DNA from 2 places in the Nostoc sp. genome. Region 1 is predicted to be linked to the other one. Evidence: riboswitches for the same ligand, from Rfam matches in the RefSeq annotation. Region 1 holds a riboswitch; the other holds the start of a gene.

Evidence for each region. A riboswitch is a leader RNA that binds a small molecule or an ion and turns the genes downstream of it on or off. The one in region 1 is predicted to bind cyclic di-AMP.
Region 2: another riboswitch for cyclic di-AMP. It lies ahead of ACYTXL_RS15380 (glycosyltransferase); the one in region 1 lies ahead of ACYTXL_RS20745 (universal stress protein).

Annotation. Positions count from the first base shown of each region.
Region 1 is NZ_JBTYKD010000222.1:83,334-92,899, reverse strand. It holds gene ACYTXL_RS20760 (MFS transporter) at 332-3,454, opposite strand; gene ACYTXL_RS20755 (high light inducible protein) at 3,955-4,167, shown strand; gene ACYTXL_RS20750 (high light inducible protein) at 4,210-4,422, shown strand; gene ACYTXL_RS20745 (universal stress protein) at 5,056-5,676, opposite strand; cyclic di-AMP (ydaO/yuaA leader) riboswitch at 5,869-6,055, opposite strand; partial or broken gene ACYTXL_RS20740 (ATP-binding cassette domain-containing protein) at 6,149-6,641, opposite strand; gene ACYTXL_RS20735 (sensor histidine kinase) at 6,905-8,095, shown strand; gene ACYTXL_RS20730 (DNA polymerase III subunit alpha) at 8,520-9,566, shown strand, end outside.
Region 2 is NZ_JBTYKD010000149.1:46,149-55,714, reverse strand. It holds gene ACYTXL_RS15390 (choice-of-anchor tandem repeat GloVer-containing protein) at 78-1,241, opposite strand; gene argC (N-acetyl-gamma-glutamyl-phosphate reductase) at 2,032-3,003, shown strand; cyclic di-AMP (ydaO/yuaA leader) riboswitch at 3,150-3,378, shown strand; gene ACYTXL_RS15380 (glycosyltransferase) at 3,539-4,810, shown strand; gene ACYTXL_RS15375 (hypothetical protein) at 5,340-5,603, shown strand; gene ACYTXL_RS15370 (hypothetical protein) at 5,640-5,792, shown strand; gene ACYTXL_RS15365 (hypothetical protein) at 6,047-6,688, shown strand; gene ACYTXL_RS15360 (pentapeptide repeat-containing protein) at 6,699-7,505, shown strand; gene ACYTXL_RS15355 (helix-turn-helix domain-containing protein) at 7,687-7,953, shown strand; gene ACYTXL_RS15350 (PQQ-dependent sugar dehydrogenase) at 9,327-9,566, shown strand, end outside.

The DNA of each region.
Region 1 (9,566 bases):
TTTCCAGGTTTGACCCTCACAAGAACAGCCCCTCTCCCAATTTTGGGAGAGGGGAGCAAATTCTCTAGTTCCCCTTCTCCCAACTTGGGATTCGGGGTTAGGGGATGAGGGCAAAACGCCTTCTCAAAGCAGATTTTTTCTGAAGTTGACACCAATGAGCATTGCTGTGCCCCTACGACAGATGTGGTTCAAATACATGAAAACTGCTGTAAATGCTCATTAGCATACTCACACGAAATCCACCAATATATCTAAGGACAAATGACATCCCAAACATAGAAAAGCCTCCCGTTGAGGGAGGCTTAAAAGTTAGCGGAGAAAACTTGTTAAACTACAATGTACGTACACCCAGCGCTCCTCCTAATGCAGAGAAAATCGCCGAGACGGATGCTGTGGCAAACAGCCACCACGCTGCTGTAGCTGCGGCTTTGCGGGTTTCTTCTGCTTGGCGTTGTGCTTGACGCTTCACGTCTTCTAGGCGGCGTTGGGCTTCTTGCTGTATGCGTTCTGCACGTTGCAATACTGTGTTGCGTGCCCGTTCAATTTGGTCGATGATCCGGTTGGCATCTGCCTCAGAGATGTCCTCACGAGAACTCATAATTGCCACTAGGGTATCACGGTCAAAAGAGGACAGGCGATCGCGCAGAGCATCAAACCCTGCCTGGGGATCGTCAAAAAATGTGCGAACATCGCGCTTGATACTATCATAGTTGAGTTCTGGGCGATCCAGGGCGTTGAGATAGTTGCGAATGCGGCCGAAAACTCCGTCAATTGCATCTTGAATGCCCCGTTGGATGTTCCGCACTTGTTCTACAAATTGCTCCCTTACGGATACCATGTTATCGGCAATCCGTGCCGCTTCTTCATCAGAAATATCTTCCCGAATTTTCAGCAGGGCGATGATCGTAGAACGGTCAAAATGGGAAAGGCGATCGCTAAAAGTTTCTACCCCGGCTCGCGGATCATGCAACAGTAGTTGCAAGTCGCGCTTGATACCTTCAGGGTTGAGTTCTTCTTTGCCAGTTTGCCGCAGATACTCTTCTACATAACCTTTGAATGTTTCGATTCTTTGCTGTGTACGGGTAGCTAGGCGACGAGGCGCACGCACAAAGTTGCGAATCGAAGTTTGGGTGGAATCAATGATTTGATTAACTTGTTCTTCACTCAAGTCTTGGCGTTGACTGAGCAACTTCACCAGTGTATCTCGGTCTACCTGAGACAACCGACGGCGCAGTGCGACAGCTCCCTCTTTGGGATTTTCAAACAATCTGGTCAAATCTCGCCCTATACCTTCTGGGTTGAGTTCTTGTTTACCAGTATTCCGCAGATAATCTGCGATCGTGGTGGTAACTGAGTCGTATTGATCTTTGGCTTTATCCACTACAGCTTGGGGTGTGTGGCGAATATTATGCCAGGACTCCTCAGCAGAACTGATGATTTGATTAACTTGATCTTCATTCAAATCTTGCCGCTGACTCAACAATTGCACCAAGGTATCGCGGTCAAAACGAGACAAGCGGGCGCGAATTGAGGTAATTCCAGCTTGGGGATCTTCCAGTAGCTTTTTGAACTCCGCGCGGATGGCATCAGGATTCAGTTCGGCTTTTCCAGTATTACGCAGATATGATTCTACATTCAGCCACAGGGTTTCTGCTTGATATTGTGCCTGTTCTGCTAATCCTTTGGATTCTACCAAGACGCGATCGCGCTGTTTTTCCAACTCATCGAGAATGCTGTCTACTTCATATAGCTGCACATCATTACGTTGCAGCAATATCTCCCGCAACTCCTGACGTTCCAGGTGCGCTAGTCGCAATGTCAGGGTTTCATCATCTGCATCTGAGTCTTGCAACAGTGGTTTGAAATTCTGCTCTATGCCTTCGGCGCTCATATCTGCTTTCGGGGTAACGAGCAGATAACTTTCCACTGCACGTTGCAAGTCTTGGACTATCTCTGTTTCTTCGACAACTTTCACTGTCGTTAGCACATCTTGGCGGACAGCTTCTAACTGATCTGCAATGCGGTGAATTTGGGTTTGGGTAAGCAGTCCCCGTTGTTGCAGGATGTTGACAAAATCGTTGCGGGATAGTCGCTCTATTTCTCTCTTGACTATTCCGGGGTCAGCTGCTGGATCGTAAATGACATCACGAAATTCCTGAGCGATTTTTTCTGGGCTTAGTTGCCAAGCATAAGTGTTGTGCAGATAGTTTTCGACATCAGCCCGAATTGGGCTATAGGGTTGTGATGGTGTTGGCAACCCTAGCTTATCTGCTTGTTGGGTGACTTTCTCTTTGGCAGTGGTGAGGCTACCCAAGATTTTTTCCACATCCAAATCAGGCAAATCGGCGCGTCCCAACACAATGCTGGTTAAGGCAGCTAGTCCTTGTTGGACTGTACTTTGAATTGCTCCTGGAGCCGCCTTTTGCTCACCTTCTTTGGAATTACGTGTTTCTGTTACTAAGCGATCGAGCTTGGCGTTGAGTTCATCTGTTTTAGCTTGTCCGGCTGGGAGTGATTTCAAATAATCGATTAACTCACCCATACGGTCTTCCGTGGGTGGTTGCTGACTGACCACTTGCTGCCAAACTTTATACAAGGTATCAGCAATTCGGCTAACGTCTTTTTTGGAAAGATCGGTGCGACTGCTGACTAACTCGATGAACTTTTCCCGGTCGATGTTGCGGATATCTGGAGTCCCTGCGATCGCTTTTAATTGCGGATCGTTGAGTAAATTTTCAAAGTCGCTCCGAATTTTCGACACATCTAGCTCTGGAGGACGTACCTTATCTAAGTAATCCTCTATATTCTCCCGGATACTCGTAGGGTCGATGGCGTTTCCTAGCTCCCGACGGATAGCGGCGGCGGCGGCTTCAGCCGTTGCTACCACTTGGTTATTCACAGCTTTTGCGCCCAGTGCGGCGGTGGCTGTGCCCATAATCGCCTGAAACCCTGAAGTTGCCGTATTGACGACTGAGCCAATTAAGGAACCTACGGTGGTAGAACTTACCCAAACGAGGATTAAGAAGTAAGCACCCCAAATCACCAAGCCGAGAATTGCTCCCAATGCTGGATCTAAGATTAAAAGGCTCAATTTTACCGCGAGGAAAGAAGCAATTAATAAGGCGATCGCTACAGTTACTACTGTCCAAATCCCTACTGCTGTACCAATTTTGCGAATAGTACCGCCCAAACTTCCCACTTCCCCACTATTATCTGAATCCGAGTCAGATGAGTGCCCCAGGTAGGAAATACCGGCTGCTAGGGAGAGATTAGTTAGAACTAATTGGAAAGCAAAGGCTAAGATCACGCCGGAGATTAAAGCCACAAAAAAGCGCGGACCGGAAGTGATAACCGATGCCTGTGCTGGCGTGACGTTTGACGTATCCCCTTGAATCTGTGCCACCCACAATAGTGGTTTGTAGAGTCCCACCATGATTTCCGTACTTTGGAACATTGTATTTCCTTGTTCTAAGTTTAAATTTAGGGAATTAAGAATTTCTTGAGAAGCAACTCTTAGATATGTATAGTATGTATTTATGTCTGTACCTATGGCAATACCTAACTCTGTTAGCTCAGAATCGTAGAATTTACCTGTTTAAAGCATCTCTCCCAAGGCTGAAAACCGTATCCAGCCAAAGATATAACTTTTCTATCTAACGCGGAAAAGATTCCTGATCAGATGAAAAACTTGGCTAAGTATTGGCTGCTACGTTTTAATTTTTAATTACTAAGTCACAACTATTTATTTTGCAAAAATTGCAGTTCAATCACGATAATTTTACATTTATTTATAATTAGATTTTTATCACCCTCTCAGGGTGGATTTGTCAGGACCAAGGAGTTGTTAATTATCCTCCGTAAGAAGTGCATGTAGTTTATGCCTACAGACAGAAAGGATCTGAGTTTTAGATAGCTACATTAAACTTAACAAAATAAATCGTTGAGGACAAAAAAATGGCAGTTCCAGAAACTCGCCCTTCTAGTGGTTTACCACCTGTTGCAACCGAATACAACGGCGTAGATCGCAATGCATTTTTGTTTGGCTGGACTCCCCAAGCCGAAATTTGGAATGGTCGCTTGGCAGCTATTGGCTTTCTCGCCTATTTACTTTGGGATTTAGCTGGTTATAGCGTTCTGCGTGACGTTTTACATCTGATTGGCTACTAGAAATTTAACACCTGAAAACCTATTATATTTTGGAGGGAAAAAATGGCAAATCAAGAAACTCGCCCTTCTACTGATTTACCACCTGTTGCAACGGAATACAACGGTGTAGATCGGAATGCATTTTTGTTTGGCTGGACTCCCCAAACCGAAATTTGGAATGGTCGCTTGGCAGCTATTGGCTTTCTCGCCTATTTACTTTGGGATTTGGCTGGTTATAGCGTTGTTCGTGACGTGCTACACATCATTAAATATTAGCAATAGCTAAAGAGTGAGGAGGAGCCACTGCGTTGCAGGGGTTCCTCCTTTGTAGCAAGTGGCGTTGGTCAGTTTTAAACATACTATTAATTAAAAATTAAAAACTGATAATTCTTAATTCCTGGTTAATCTCGGTTTTGGTAGGCAAAATTAAAAAGCTACTTAAAAGCCTTATTAAATATAGATTTTATGAAATTCAAGTCGATGTAAAAAAATGAGCGAACGAATGAATGTAATTAGACTAAATATAGAACACCACAAAAAGTGTGTAGAATTTAATCATTTGTAGGTTGGGTAGAACGGAGTGAAACCCAACATCAAGTCTCAATATTTCCGAATCCCTTTTACGGTAACGTGTACTAATACCAATTCTGTATTAAGATGCACAAAACTATATGAGGAACGAACCGTATTCTCTGCGAGAGGCTTCCACAAAGGCGCAGCGTCTCGTAGACAAGGACACAAAGAAAGAAAATTTGGCGCAGCCTCACAAAGAAATGGTATAAGGATTGCTTGCCATTTTTCCACACCCTACCTCCCGAAGTTTATTTAGTAGCGAAAAAAGCCACCTAGTTATAGGTGACTTATCTATGATTGAAATTTGATCAAAATTACTGAAATTCTGAAGAGCGATTATTCATCAATAGAAGTGGGAATGCCCAAAACGGCGCAGGGAAAATTATAACCTAGTGCCTCAATCATCTGATGATTGACAGATGTGCATCCTAGAAACAAAATATCGGCAGTTTCTGATTCAACAACTTTCTTAAGTTCTGTGGCAATGCAGCCAAACCGCAAATGAGATTTGAAAGAACCCTGCCATTCTTCAGCTAGACTTCGGGCTTGCCAGAGAATTATATCTGCTTGTTGCAGGGGAGTTGCCACTGTCTGCAATTTAGGTTGAGTTAATACCAGTGTGACAGACTTTGATACTTCACTGATTTGACACTCCAATGAAGGCTGTTTTTCTGGAAAGCTCAAGATATTTGGATACTGACTGCTTTGATTGTCTTGTACCACATAAACGGCTTGAACTGTGACTTGGGCATTAGTGGCTAAACGCGTTTGATGGGCAATCCAAAAGGCAATATCTAGTGCCGTATGACTGTTAGGAGATGCGTTATATGCAACTATTAAGTTAACGGCTTTTTCTGTTTGAGGTTTTTTAGAAAAAGGTTTTTTTGGTTCTGGCAGCAGTACCATTTGTTCAATTAAGTCATCTCGTCCTGTGGCACTTTGCAGACGTGCTAACATTGGCTTAATTTGCACAGCTTTACTTCTCCTTATGAAATGAAGTACTCATGAGAAGCAGGGGGAGAAATTTTAGATTTTGGACTTCGGCTACGCTCAGTCGAACGATTTTAGATTGAGGACGATAACCAAAATCTCCAATCTTAAATCAATCAAGGAAACCCCAATAATAACTGTATTTACAGCCAAAGTCTTGGGGGTTCCTTCCATTGCCTACGGAGTTAGCTGACGGGCTAAGACTGGAAGGTGTCTCTCTCTTAATAGTGCTGAGTTGTGAGTGCTGAGTTAAAGATTAATAGATTCCTAACTCTTAACTCCTCACTTTTTATGAGATACGCCCCACAATATGGTTCCTCCGCTTCAAATTCAGCTTTCATGAATTTGAATTAGGCTACCCACTAGAAAAAATGATAATCTAAATTTAGTCGTCTTGGGCAAAATATTGATCAAGGAAATTCAGCGCGTGGTTGCGGAGTTAAAAATACTCTTTTAAGCTTCGCATGGCGGCGCGAACCTCTTCCAGAGCAGTTTCGGTAACGCGTGGATGCTCAAAACAAACTTCTAATACTCTCCTATATTAGCATCTGGGCTATTGGTCATCAAGACGATGCGATCGGCATATAAAGTGATTCATCTACATCGTGGGTAATCATCATCGCTGCTTGAAGATTATTTTCCCAAATATCTCATACCTGCTGCTGCAATTGGCCACAAGTTAGCGCATCTAGTGTCCCAAAAGGTTTATCCATCAATAACATTTTGGGACGAATTGCTAAAGCTCTGGCAATACCTACTCCTTGTTTCATACCTCCAGAAATTTCATCAGGATATTTGTCAGCCCCCGCCGTCAAGTTTACCATTGCCAAGTGTTGATTTACAATGCTGATTTCTTCAGCCGTATTGGCATTTTTTAACACTTCATCCACGGCTAAACGGATATTTTATCGCACTGTTAAGTAAGGTAACAGCTAATAGTTATAAAAAAATATCCGCAAAACTTGCAGACTAAATGATTATTGTAATTCCTCGTTAAGATGAAAACTATATTATAATTATAGTTTTTTGTAAATTTTATATACGGATAGTTAATTAAGTAAAAGAACATATAAAATGTATTTCTTTTGATAGATTAATTAAATCGCTAATTTTGTCAAAAAAACACTGCACTCGGTAAACTAATTGCATATAGTAGTGAAGTTTACTCCTCGATCTCCTCGCTGAATTTAACATAATGGATTTTAGTCAAGTACTGGCTGAAAAAGCGGACACCATCCTTGATAAATGGATTACAGCAGTTCGCAACGATAGACAGATTGAAAGTGCTGATGATTTATCTTATACAGCGGTAAAGGATCACATCCCTGATGTTTTGAAAGCAATGGTAACGGTGCTTTCAAAATATCAGGATAATCATATTCAGTCGATAGTTAATGCGAGTGTCCAGCATGGAGCTATTCGAGCCGAACAAGGATTTGATCCAACCGAAATAGCTAGAGAATATCATTTGCTACGAACATTAATATTTGATGCTATACAAGCAGATTTATTGAGTGGAACACCTGTAGAGATAATTCGTTCTATACGTTTGATTGACGCTATCATAGATGAAGCGATCGCTCGATGTTTTAAGAGTTATGTTGAAGAGCGGTTGCGAGAATTACAGCAGTTGCAGTCAGTAGTTACGCTCCATAATGAGGAACTTACGCGCTTAGTTACCGCAAATCAAAAGTATCTTTCCCAACTAGCCCATGAATTTAAACAACCTCTAACTTCTATTATTGGTTACTCGGATCTGTTTTTACGCCAACAACCGCGAAAGACTGAGGTGAAAGACACTTCTGCCAATTTAGAACACATTGAGCGTGTGCTACGGAATGGTAGGCAATTACTGCACCTGATTAATAATGTACTAGAATTCTCGCGGGATGATCCAGGGCAAATAAAATTCCAACTAACGGCTACCGATGTACGTGAATTAATTAATAATGTATGTGAAATGTTGGAACCTTTAGTTGCTGAGAAAAATTTAAAAATCGTAGTAGATTGCGATCGCGCCCCTAAAGAATTAATCACAGATTCTTTTAAATTCCAACAGATTGTTACAAATCTTATTAGTAATGCGATTCGCTATACAGAGTCGGGGACTATTATTATAAGGTGTAAGGTGTTGGAGAATCAGAGATGGGCGTTCGCGGTTTCTGACACTGGAATTGGCATTGCACCAGAAAACCAAGCCCAGATATTTGAACCCTACTTTCGCGTGAGTTGTAGCAATCGTTCCTATCTTCCTGATAGTACTGGATTGGGGTTAGCGATCGTCTCGCGGTTAGTGAAACTATTGCAAGGTCAAATTAACCTAGTCTCAGAGGTAGGGGTTGGTTCTACTTTTACGGTAATTTTGCCCTTAGAAGTGAAGATTTGAGAAGTTTATAGTATTTTTTTAAAACTCATGAAATAAGGCGTGAGATAAAAAATCAATGGCTAGATACTGGTTAACTGCTGTAACTATTAAAACTTAACCTTCGGAAGTGAAAATTTCGCAAACAAGTTAATCTAAGATCCCGTTGCTTTACAATAAGACTTACGTAAAACTACACGGGGTAGGGGCAATTCATGTAGCTTTAGCTGACCGCAGGGTATTGCCCCTAGCTAAAAATCATTCTTTTCAGTTATTGTTTGCGTAAGTCCTGTGCAAAATCCGGCTCAAAAGGGTAAGCCACTGGGTAGACCCTAGAGATAACCTGATTAGCATTAAAACTGTATACTATCAGTAGCTCTAATGCTTGCGGTAGTTGTGTTTCTTCTCTATAAGATGCTACGCGAACATTTTAAATTTTGAATTGCTTATGTCCTTTGTACCTTTACATATTCACAGTGACTACAGTCTACTTGATGGGGCTAGTCAGCTACCAGAGTTGGTGGATCAAGCGATCGCACTGGGGATGAAAGCGATCGCCCTTACCGATCATGGTGTCATGTATGGCGCGGTTGAATTGATCAAAATCTGCCGTAGTCAAAATATTAAGCCGATTATCGGCAATGAAATGTATGTAATTAACGGCGATATCGAGAAACAAGAACGCCGCCCCAAATATCATCAAGTTGTTTTAGCTAAAAATACCAAAGGTTACAAAAATTTAGTCAAAATAACCACAATTTCTCACCTCAAAGGTGTTCAAGGCAAAGGAATTTTTTCTCGTCCTTGTATTAATAAAGATTTACTAAAAGAATATCATGAAGGCTTGATTGTCACCAGTGCTTGCTTAGGTGGAGAAGTTCCCCAAGCGATTCTCAGTGGTAGACCAGATGCAGCCCGGAAAGTTGCTCAGTGGTATAAAGATGTATTTGGTGATGATTATTATCTAGAAATTCAAGATCACGGCTCCCAAGAAGACCGAATTGTGAATGTTGAAACAGTCAAAATTGCACGGGAACTAGGGATTAAATTTGTTGCAACTAATGATTCGCATTTTATTTCTTGTTTTGACGTTGAAGCCCACGATGCTTTGCTCTGTATTCAAACTGGCAAGCTAATTATTGAAGATAAGCGAATGCGTTATAGCGGTACAGAGTATCTCAAATCTGGTGAGGAGATGCAGCAGCTATTTCGAGACCATTTGCCGGATGATGTGATTGCAGATGCGATCGCTACCACTGAAGAAGTCGCCGATAAAGTCGAGCCTTACCATATTATGGGTGAGCCTCAGATTCCTACACCCCCAATTCCCTCTGGTCATACTCCTGACACTTACGCCGAAGATGTTGCATGGAGTGGACTTTTAGAACGATTAAATCGCAAATCTCGCCAGGAAGTCGATTCTGTCTATAAAGAAAGATTAGAATACGAACTGAAAATGATTCAGCAGATGGGTTTTTCCAAATACTTTCTAGTT
Region 2 (9,566 bases), on a different contig from region 1:
AGTCACGCTTAGTGACTATCTGAAAGTGGAAAAATCTACGTTCTACTATTTATTTTGCACGTAGGTCATCTTTGAGACTATGGTGTAAATTTAAACACAGTTCCTTGCCCAGAAGCGCCACCAGTAGAGGCGGTACCGTAAAATGCACCATTAGCAAGTTGAATTAGTGTGGACTGCGGAGTTGCCCCATTCGTGCCATTAAAACTAAATAACAAAGTGAGAGTTGCTCCAGTCAACCGATAGATGGCTCCTTTATTATTTGCACCACCTGTAGAAGTTGTGCCATAGAAGTTACCGTCACTTCCTTTTGTGAGTGCAGCTGTGGGGTTAGCTCCATTGGTGCCATTAAAGCTAGCAACTAAAACCGGTGTACCGCCACCGAGCGGAACCTTGAATATAGCTCCTTTATTACTGGCTCCACCTAAGGAAGTCGTGCCATAGATAAATTTAGCAGATTCAATTAATCCAGCCTGGGGACTTTGCCCATTAGCACCAGTAAAGCTATATGAAGTTATTACTCCTGCGGGAGTTAACTTGAACACCACACCTTTATTAGTTGCTCCACCTGCTGAGGCGGTGCCATAGTAGTTTCCGTCACTAGCTAATTGCAACCTTGCTAATGGAGTTGCGCCATTAATACCGTTGAAGTTAACTACAACAGCGGGGACACCACCAGTTAGCGGAATCTTGAATACAGTTCCTTTATTGTTGACTCCACCAGCAGAAGTTATCCCCCACAAGTTGCGATCGCTACCTGAAATCAATCGACCTACTGGTTTGGCTCCATTAGTGCCATTGAAATTCCAAAGATTTGTCAGAGTTGTAAAAGTTGTTTTTTGCAACTTAAACAACGTACCGGAGTTATTTGTACCACCTGTAAAGGTCGCACCATATAGATTGCCATCACTTGCTTGGAATAATCTCGCAACTGGGTTGGTTCCATTGGTTCCAGTGAAGTTAACTAGTGTGGTCAGAGTACTAAAAGTAGCACCAGTTAATTTGAATGCTGTTCCTTTACTTTGCGTACCACCTGTGGAAGTAGTTCCATAAAGATTGCCATCGCTCCCTGAAAGCACACCTGCACTTGGGGCTGCTCCATTAGTACCGTTAAAATTTACAACGGTGGTTAATGTTCCTGCAAAGGCTTGTTGCAAAGGCAATACTACTGGAGACGCCAACACAGCCAGGGAAGTTAAAATCAATACCCTATTCTTGCTTTGACGTTGTTTGCACAGATTCATCTTGTTTACTTAACTCCTACAAAAATTTGCTCAGGCACTTAGCGGTAAATTAAATCGAAGAGCCTACCTTTTTCCCATCCGTGAGACGCACTTACGAACCGGAACTGCTCCGCAAAACGTGGTTTCGTTGTGAGCGTAGTTAGTTATTCGTTTTAATAACGCTCTTCGATTTATTTTTATGAATCTCCCTCAGACTGGATATAGCGATTCTTGTATGGATGCAATACGTTATAGAGCGCAAGACTTTGCACTCCTCAACAGATATGTATTCCAGACAATGGAAAACAGCTATAAAATCCGTTATTTAAACTAGCTTTTAGTGAGAACTCACCAGAAATTTTGGTATAGTCTAGGTCAGGAAGAATTCAGAAATCCTCTGGCTGCCTATACCGCAATGCCTGTATTCACACTTAGGTTAATTGCTGAAAGTTAGATCATTTATGACCTCGTTAAGTAGAATAACATACTCATTATTTTTTAGATGTCGTGGCCAACACAAATTTAGATATCCTCAGGAATACAAAAAAGTTAATTAAACTTTGACCTCTGCGATCGCAAAGCTAGATTACCTCTATTTTTGGCAAAGGTATTGACTTTTAAACCTCATCTAAGTTTATAAGCGTAGTTTTTGCCCTCACCCCAAATCTGGGAGAAGGGGTTGGGGGATGAGGGCAAATCCTTTTGATCACCGAAGAATTACAGGTTTCAAGATAGACGTGGTTTATAATTCATTTACCAAAAGTCAAGTAAGGATTAATCAGTCAAAACATCACTTACATATAAGAAGCGCATGACTACTAAACCGAAGATTTTCATTGATGGGGAATCAGGAACCACAGGCTTACAGATTTTCTCACGCCTCAACCAACGCGATGATATCGAGTTAGTTAGCATTGAGGCATCTAAACATCGGGATGCAACTGAGCGAGCCAAACTAATTAATGCCGTCGATGTGATCATTCTCTGCCTGCCTGATGACGCAGCCCGCGAAGCTGTGAGCTTAGTCAGTACTAATACGGTGAAGATCCTGGATGCTAGTAGCGCTCATCGCACAGCTAAAGACTGGGTATATGGTTTTCCTGAACTAAATCCAGGACAGCGAGAGAAAATCGCCAGCGCCCAGTTTGTCAGCAATCCGGGCTGTTATCCTACAGGATTTTTGGCTTGTATCGGTCCGTTGATTGCTAAGGGACTGCTGAAGAGTAATTTTCCGATCACCGTTAATGCAGTGTCAGGTTACTCTGGTGGCGGAAAGAATCTGATCAAACAATACTATAGCTTCCATGAGCAGCAAGCCGGGGCAGAGTCGCTCTACCCTTATGGCATCTACGGTTTGCAGTTTGGGCATAAGCACGTTAAGGAAATGCATCAGTATTCGGGGTTAGCATCACCGCCCCTGTTCGTACCGGCAGTGGGAGATTTTGAGCAGGGAATGTTGGTACAGGTGCCTTTGCCGCTAGGAATTTTAGATAATCCCCCATCAGGTGAGGTGATTTATCAAGCGATCGCTGACTACTACCAAAGTGAAAAATTTGTCCAGGTTGCTCCATTCCAAGATTCTACTCTACTGAGGGATGGAATATTTCTAGATGCGATGGCAATCAACGGCACCAATATTGTTCAGGTTTTTATATTCGCCAATGACACTACCAAAGAAGTGTTGCTAGTTGCTCGTCTTGACAACTTGGGCAAAGGCGCATCGGGAGCCGCAATCCAAAACCTAAACATCATGCTGGGTTTTCCAGAAGATTTGGGATTGTAATAATACCAGCCTATTACACCATTTTAGTCTGGACAGTAAGACGCGCCTTAATGTGATTGAAATCACACTTTTTTGTTCAGACTCTTGACATATATGATGTTCACAGGTTATAAACATTTCAAGAAAAATAAATCAGTCTGCCTAATCCACTATATTCCCTGAAACCATTTTTGAATAAGGGTAAACCGGAGCGGAGGAACCAAACTAGGGGCGTATCTTGAAGAAAGTTAGGAGTTAATAGTCAGGAGTGAGGAGTTAAGAGTGAGAAGTTAAAAAGTTACTAAATACATAACTCATAACTCATAACTTTCTGAAGAAGGACATCTCTCAGTCCTAGCCCGTCAACTAACTTCGTCGGCATTGAGAGGAGACTAAACGAGCAGCATTCTTACAAGTAATGCCTTGTTCTCGTAATTGTCCTTTGGCTGGTAACTTTGCGGTTCGTTGTGCCTGCCCTCGGCCTTGAGAGAGGATAACAATATCTTGATTTCTGGCGTCTGAGGCAGGATTATTTGCCTAGAGGTGAAAATCAGCTATGTTCCAGAATAAGAAACATCCCATTGCCCTAATTTCTGTTGATGGCGACCCGGCGGTTGAAATTGGTCAAGAAGAAGCTGGGGGTCAAAATGTCTATGTGCGTCAAGTAGGTTATGCCCTAGCCCAGCAAGGTTGGCAAGTGGATATGTTCACTCGTCGTAGTAGTCCTGAACAAGCTGCGATTATCCAACATAGTCCAAACTGTCGTACTATTCGGTTAGAAGCGGGACCAGCTGAGTTTATCGGGCGAGATAACTTGTTCGACTATTTACCTGAATTTATCGAAGAATTCCAACGATTCCAGCAGCAACAAGGGTTCCATTACTCTCTAATTCATACCAACTACTGGTTATCATCTTGGATTGGCATGGAATTGAAAAAGCAGCAACCACTGATTCAGGTGCATACTTACCACTCTTTAGGAGCGGTTAAATACAGAACGATTGGTGATGTTCCCGTAATTGCAGCCCAGCGATTAGCTGTAGAAAAAGCCTGTTTAGAAACTATAGACTGTGTAGTTGCAACCAGTCCGCAAGAACAAAAGCATATGCGAGTACTTGTTTCCAGCCAAGGAAACATTGAAATGATTCCCTGTGGCACCGATACTGACAAGTTTGGGCAAATTCACCGATCTGCGGCGCGGGAAAAGTTGGGAATTGCAGCAGATGCCAAGATGGTTCTTTACGTTGGTCGTTTTGACCAACGCAAAGGAATTGAAACCTTAGTACGAGCCATTGCCAAGTCTAGTTTCAGGGGTGAAGCTAACCTCCAGCTAGTCATTGGGGGTGGTAGCCGTCCAGGTCAGAGTGATGGAATTGAACGCCATCGCATTGCCAGCATCGTTACTGAACTGGGATTAGAAAATTGTACAACCTTTCCCGGTCGCTTAGATGAAATTGTCCTCCCCTTCTACTACGCCGCCGCCGATGTCTGCGTAGTCCCTAGTCACTACGAACCTTTTGGTTTAGTTGCTATTGAGGCAATGGCGAGTCAGACTCCAGTTGTAGCTAGTGATGTTGGCGGGTTACAGTTTACTGTTGTACCAGAAGTAACGGGCTTACTTGCGCCCCCCAAAGATGAAGTAGCTTTTGCTGCTGCCATAGACCGTATTCTCATCAATCCAGCTTGGCGAAACCAGTTAGGTGAAGCGGCTCGACAACGGACAGAAATTGCGTTTAGTTGGTATAGTGTAGCATTTCGACTGACTCAACTTTACACTCGTTTGCTGGCTGAAACTGCACCCAATACCCGACCCCGAATTGCAGTTTAATTTTTACAGCTTTGAGCGCGGAACTAATCAGGTATTCCACCTTAAATTGACATAATTAGGGCGGGCATCTTGCCCATCCTACAATATTTTAATTGAATTTAGATATATAAACATAGAAAAGATAATATAGATATTCTCTAGAAAATTTCTGTATATTATGAAAGCAAACGCCCACAACAGAGAATTATCCTCACTTGCTGACGGTGGATATCCTTATTTTGAAAGGTGCTTGTTAATGCACAAATTTACACTTTGATGATTTATGCACCCAGAAACGCAAGAACTTATTAGTCGCCTTAGAAATTATACAGAGAATCGTCAGCCGTTTGTCTGGAATACAGAGAATAGGGGAGAACTGAATTGCTGGAATTTATTATTGTCAGAAGGCTTTGTTCAAACTTCTGATTTAAAACATCGAAAGGGATAGCACGTCGGGGGATGCCAACAGACCCAAAAGAGTATCCTCGATATAAGTATGCCCCTTCTCGGCGTGAGCGTAAAGGTGATTCCTGGAGTCCTTATTTGCACAATGTCCTCAAAGGAAGCGATCGCAATCGAACTTGCCTTAAAAGCAGGAAAGATGTTTGATGACGATCCTTACTATTTTAAAGTTAAGTATGATGGAGGTTCATCGGAAAAACCTGTTACCCAATTCATGCGTAACAATTTCCAACAAATTCAACGATATATGTTTTGCTTTTGGGATGTTGGATATGGGTACAAGTTTGGTCTTACTGAACATGGAGATTGGGTTGGGTTGAAGTATTCGAGTTACATGGACTATAACCCTTGACATTGATTCCAATTAAGATTATCGGTGCAATTCTCCGTGTCTAAACGAGGAGAATCTATTTACGATCAAAACTGTGGGGAAACGCACCGGATGGGGATTAGCCTAGAGGAGGAGGGCTTGTCGTCAGACATCGCTCAGTCTATTGTGGTAGAAAAACATGGTAGAGCGATCGCAATTAACTCAAACTGACGCCAGGGTACTGAGTATAATATCAATTATATCAGTAAATCGACCCAAGCACTGCTCGATTTGTGCCTAATAAAACTTGTACAATTGTCAAAGCGGTTTTACTGCTAGAGTACTTCTCAGGTGTAAAATTTATCGACAGCAAAATTTTTCTACTTTGTGTTTTTCCATCCTTCACTTGTGGCTAAAATGCCCCAAGTTAGGCGCTCATATCTTGCAATAGATAACTTTTACCCTTATGACTGGAGAGCAAAATCTTGGGAATAGAGCTACGCAGTTTCGTATTTCTCGACAGCCTGCAACCTCAACATGCAGCATATATGGGAACAGTAGCTCAAGGCTTCTTACCATTACCAGGGGATACATCATTGTGGATTGAAATCTCTCCTGGTATCGAAATTAATAAGATTACGGATGTAGCCCTGAAAGCTGCCTCTGTCCGTCCCGGAGTGCAGGTAGTTGAAAGACTGTACGGACTATTGGAAGTTCATTCTAGCTCCCAAGGCGAAACGCGAGCTGCTGGTCAAGCCATTTTGGCCTTACTGGGAGTCCGAAGAGAGGAATGTCTCAAACCGCGTGTTGTTTCTAGCCAAATTATCCGCAACATCGATGCTTACCAAACACAACTTATTAATCGCACCCGCCGGGGACAGCTACTACTAGCAGGGCAAACGCTGTATGTATTAGAAGTGGAGCCTGCTGCTTATGCCGCACTGGCGGCGAATGAAGCGGAGAAAGCGGCGGCGATTAACATTCTTGAGGTTCAAGCTGTAGGCAGCTTTGGACGGCTTTACTTAGGTGGAAAAGAGCAAGATATTCTCGCAGGTGCGGCGGGAGCGTTAACGGCGATTGAAAGTGTAGCAGGTCGGGCAAATCCTCTGGGTGGGCGTCAGGAGTAAAGGAGAGAAAATGGCAAATCGAGAGCATCTAGCTTTACTCAAAGCAGGTGCAGTTATATGGATTGAGTGGAGAAAGAAAAATCCTCAGATTGAACCAGACCTCAGCGCCGCAAACCTGCAAGGGGATAACCTCAGAGGCGCAAACCTCCAGGGGGTAAACTTGAGCAAGGTGGATTTGGCTAATGCTTTACTGGTGCGAGCAAACCTCAGTGGTGCTGACCTCAGTAGTGCCAACCTCTACAAAGCCTTCCTCGTTGAAGCTAACCTGAGTGATGCTAACTTGAGTGTTGCTAAGTTGAGTGGTGCTATACTTACGCAGGCAGATTTGAGTCATGCCAATTTGATTGGAGCTGACTTGAGTGAGGCGAATCTTAGAGGCGCTGCGATCGCTCATGCTAATCTAATTGGAACTGACTTAAGAGGTGCCAACTTGAGAGATGCCGATTTAGGAGCAGCGAAGTTAATACGGACTAATCTCTCTTTTGCCAACCTCACTGAAGCTAACTTGATTGCGGCTGACCTCAGCGAAGCAACTTTATACGAGGCGGAAATGTTGGGGGCTTATCTTTATGAAACTGACCTTTACAAAGCTAATCTCAACAAAGCTCACCTGACTGGTGCTTATCTGCTGCGGGCTAACCTAAGTGAAGCTAATTTGAGTCAAGCTGATTTGAGTTGGACTAACCTTAGAGGCGCGAATTTGGCAGGGGCGAATCTCAGAGGAGCTAACCTTAGAGGAGCTGACCTTAGGTTAGCTCACCTCAACGGCGTAAATCTTCAGGAGGCAATTATGCCTGACGCTTCAAGGCACGATTAGTTACCCTGAAAAAGTAATTGACGTTTAGCTAGTCGCCGGAAGCCCCGCGCTCTATCGCTTCGATCAGCGACGGGATGGATAGGCGGGCAGCGACGATTATATCTCCGATGTATGAGGAGTTGCCATTAGATTGATTGGTTAGGAGACAAATAAATCTCCCTAGAAATGCTATAATAGTTGTATGCTTAACCTCACATACAGCTACCGAATTTATCCAGACACCAATGCCGAAAGTATTATGCTTAATTGGCTGGAGCAATCGCGCCGTGTCTACAACTATGCGTTGAATGAACGAAGGGACTGGATAAAATCGCGTAAGTGTGCGGTTAATGCTTGTAGTCTTAAGTCGGAATACATCATCAGTGCCGATACTCCTTACCCAAATTACTACTGGTACTCCAAGTCAGTGATGGGAGAATGTCACTACTTAAAGCAAGCATATAGCTAGGACTTACGCATTGACAATAAATAGTAAATATGTATAAGTGAAAAGCCACATCTTTCGTAGGGGTTTAGCATTGCTAAACCCCTACAATATGGTCTATTTACGATCAAACGATAATTAATAAAAGCCTAAAACAACCTATTTTTGTTAATACACATCATGATGAATTTGTACAATGCATAAGTCCTAATAGGGTTTCCTAACGGGACTTAAACATTTTTCGGGGAGAAACAAGCCTCAAACCCATGCAGGGTAAGGGAAATACACCAAATGCTCAAAAATGGCTCAAACCCAGATATATCAATCAACCAAGCAAAACGATGTCAAAGTCTCTCTGTATATAGATTGGAGGCTTTTTTCTGGGTGTTTTTTGTCTAAGTCCCACTAATCAGATGAGGTGAATCATAGCCCCCTCCTCGCAGGCGGGGAGGGGGTTGGGGTGGGGTTCTTGTACCTTACAAGAGACCAGAACCGCTATATAAAATTTATGTAAAGCTTAAGTGTTATTAACCTCCAAAACGCTCTTGATAATCTATAACTTTAACTTATCTATTTTAAAATGTATTTCTTTAATATAAAAGTATTTTTTTTACAAACAAAAATTGATATTGAAACTTAACTTAACGAGAATACCGTATTAAGCTGAAAAATATTGTCACCCTTACTAAAAAAAACAGTAAGCTTGAAAAAAAAACTTCATTAAAATTTACAATACTTTATAATGCTAGCAAAAATCACAAACTTTACATTTTGAAGATTTAGTAAAGAAGTTGATGTAAGCTTGTACTTCATGATAATTAAATAATTACAGGTCAGTTGAAAATGAAAAAATACGGGGAAAATAATTAAAATAAATGAATTTTGACCCAATTACTTAGCATTTGCATAATCAACTAACCAAATCGATAATTAATATTTTCTAAGTAATATTGATATTAATTAGGTTAATAAAGGCAACTGTATTTAAACTTAGAGTTTTAAGTAATTCACATTTCACTTATAAATAGTTCTTTGACTGAAGGCTCGCCTTAGCGAACAAGAGACTATTTATCAGCTAGTACCCATTGCTTATTTCACCCCGTAATCTCTGAAATTTTTTCCCTGATCAACAGGACTTACACAAACAATAGCCGCAAAGAATGATTTTCGTCTTAGGGGCAATACCCTGCGGTCAGCCTTCGTCTACATGAATTGCCCCTGAGCGCGTGTAGTTTTGCGTAAGTCGTGATTAAGAAGATTTCCCAACAAAATCATCTGACTATTTTATGAAGAAAATAATGAATAGCACTAAATCATCCAACCAAGTTCAACGCAGATTTATCCCTAAGTTCGCTCTAAAAAGGTGTTTTTTGACTGCCAAAACGCTGTTATTTACAATGGTTCTATTAAATCATGGCACTACTGGAGTAAATGCTGCACCTCAAGCCCTGCGTCCTGATATTAAGATTCGCAATATTATCAATACCTTATCGGTTTCTCCTTCTGTTCGGATTGCAAAAGATCCACGAAACAATACCCTCTATTACCTCAAACTAAATGGTGAGATTTATCGAGTCAATTTAGGCTCTTCTACTAGTACACTTGTGTACAACTCTACTAATCATAATGTAGGTGAA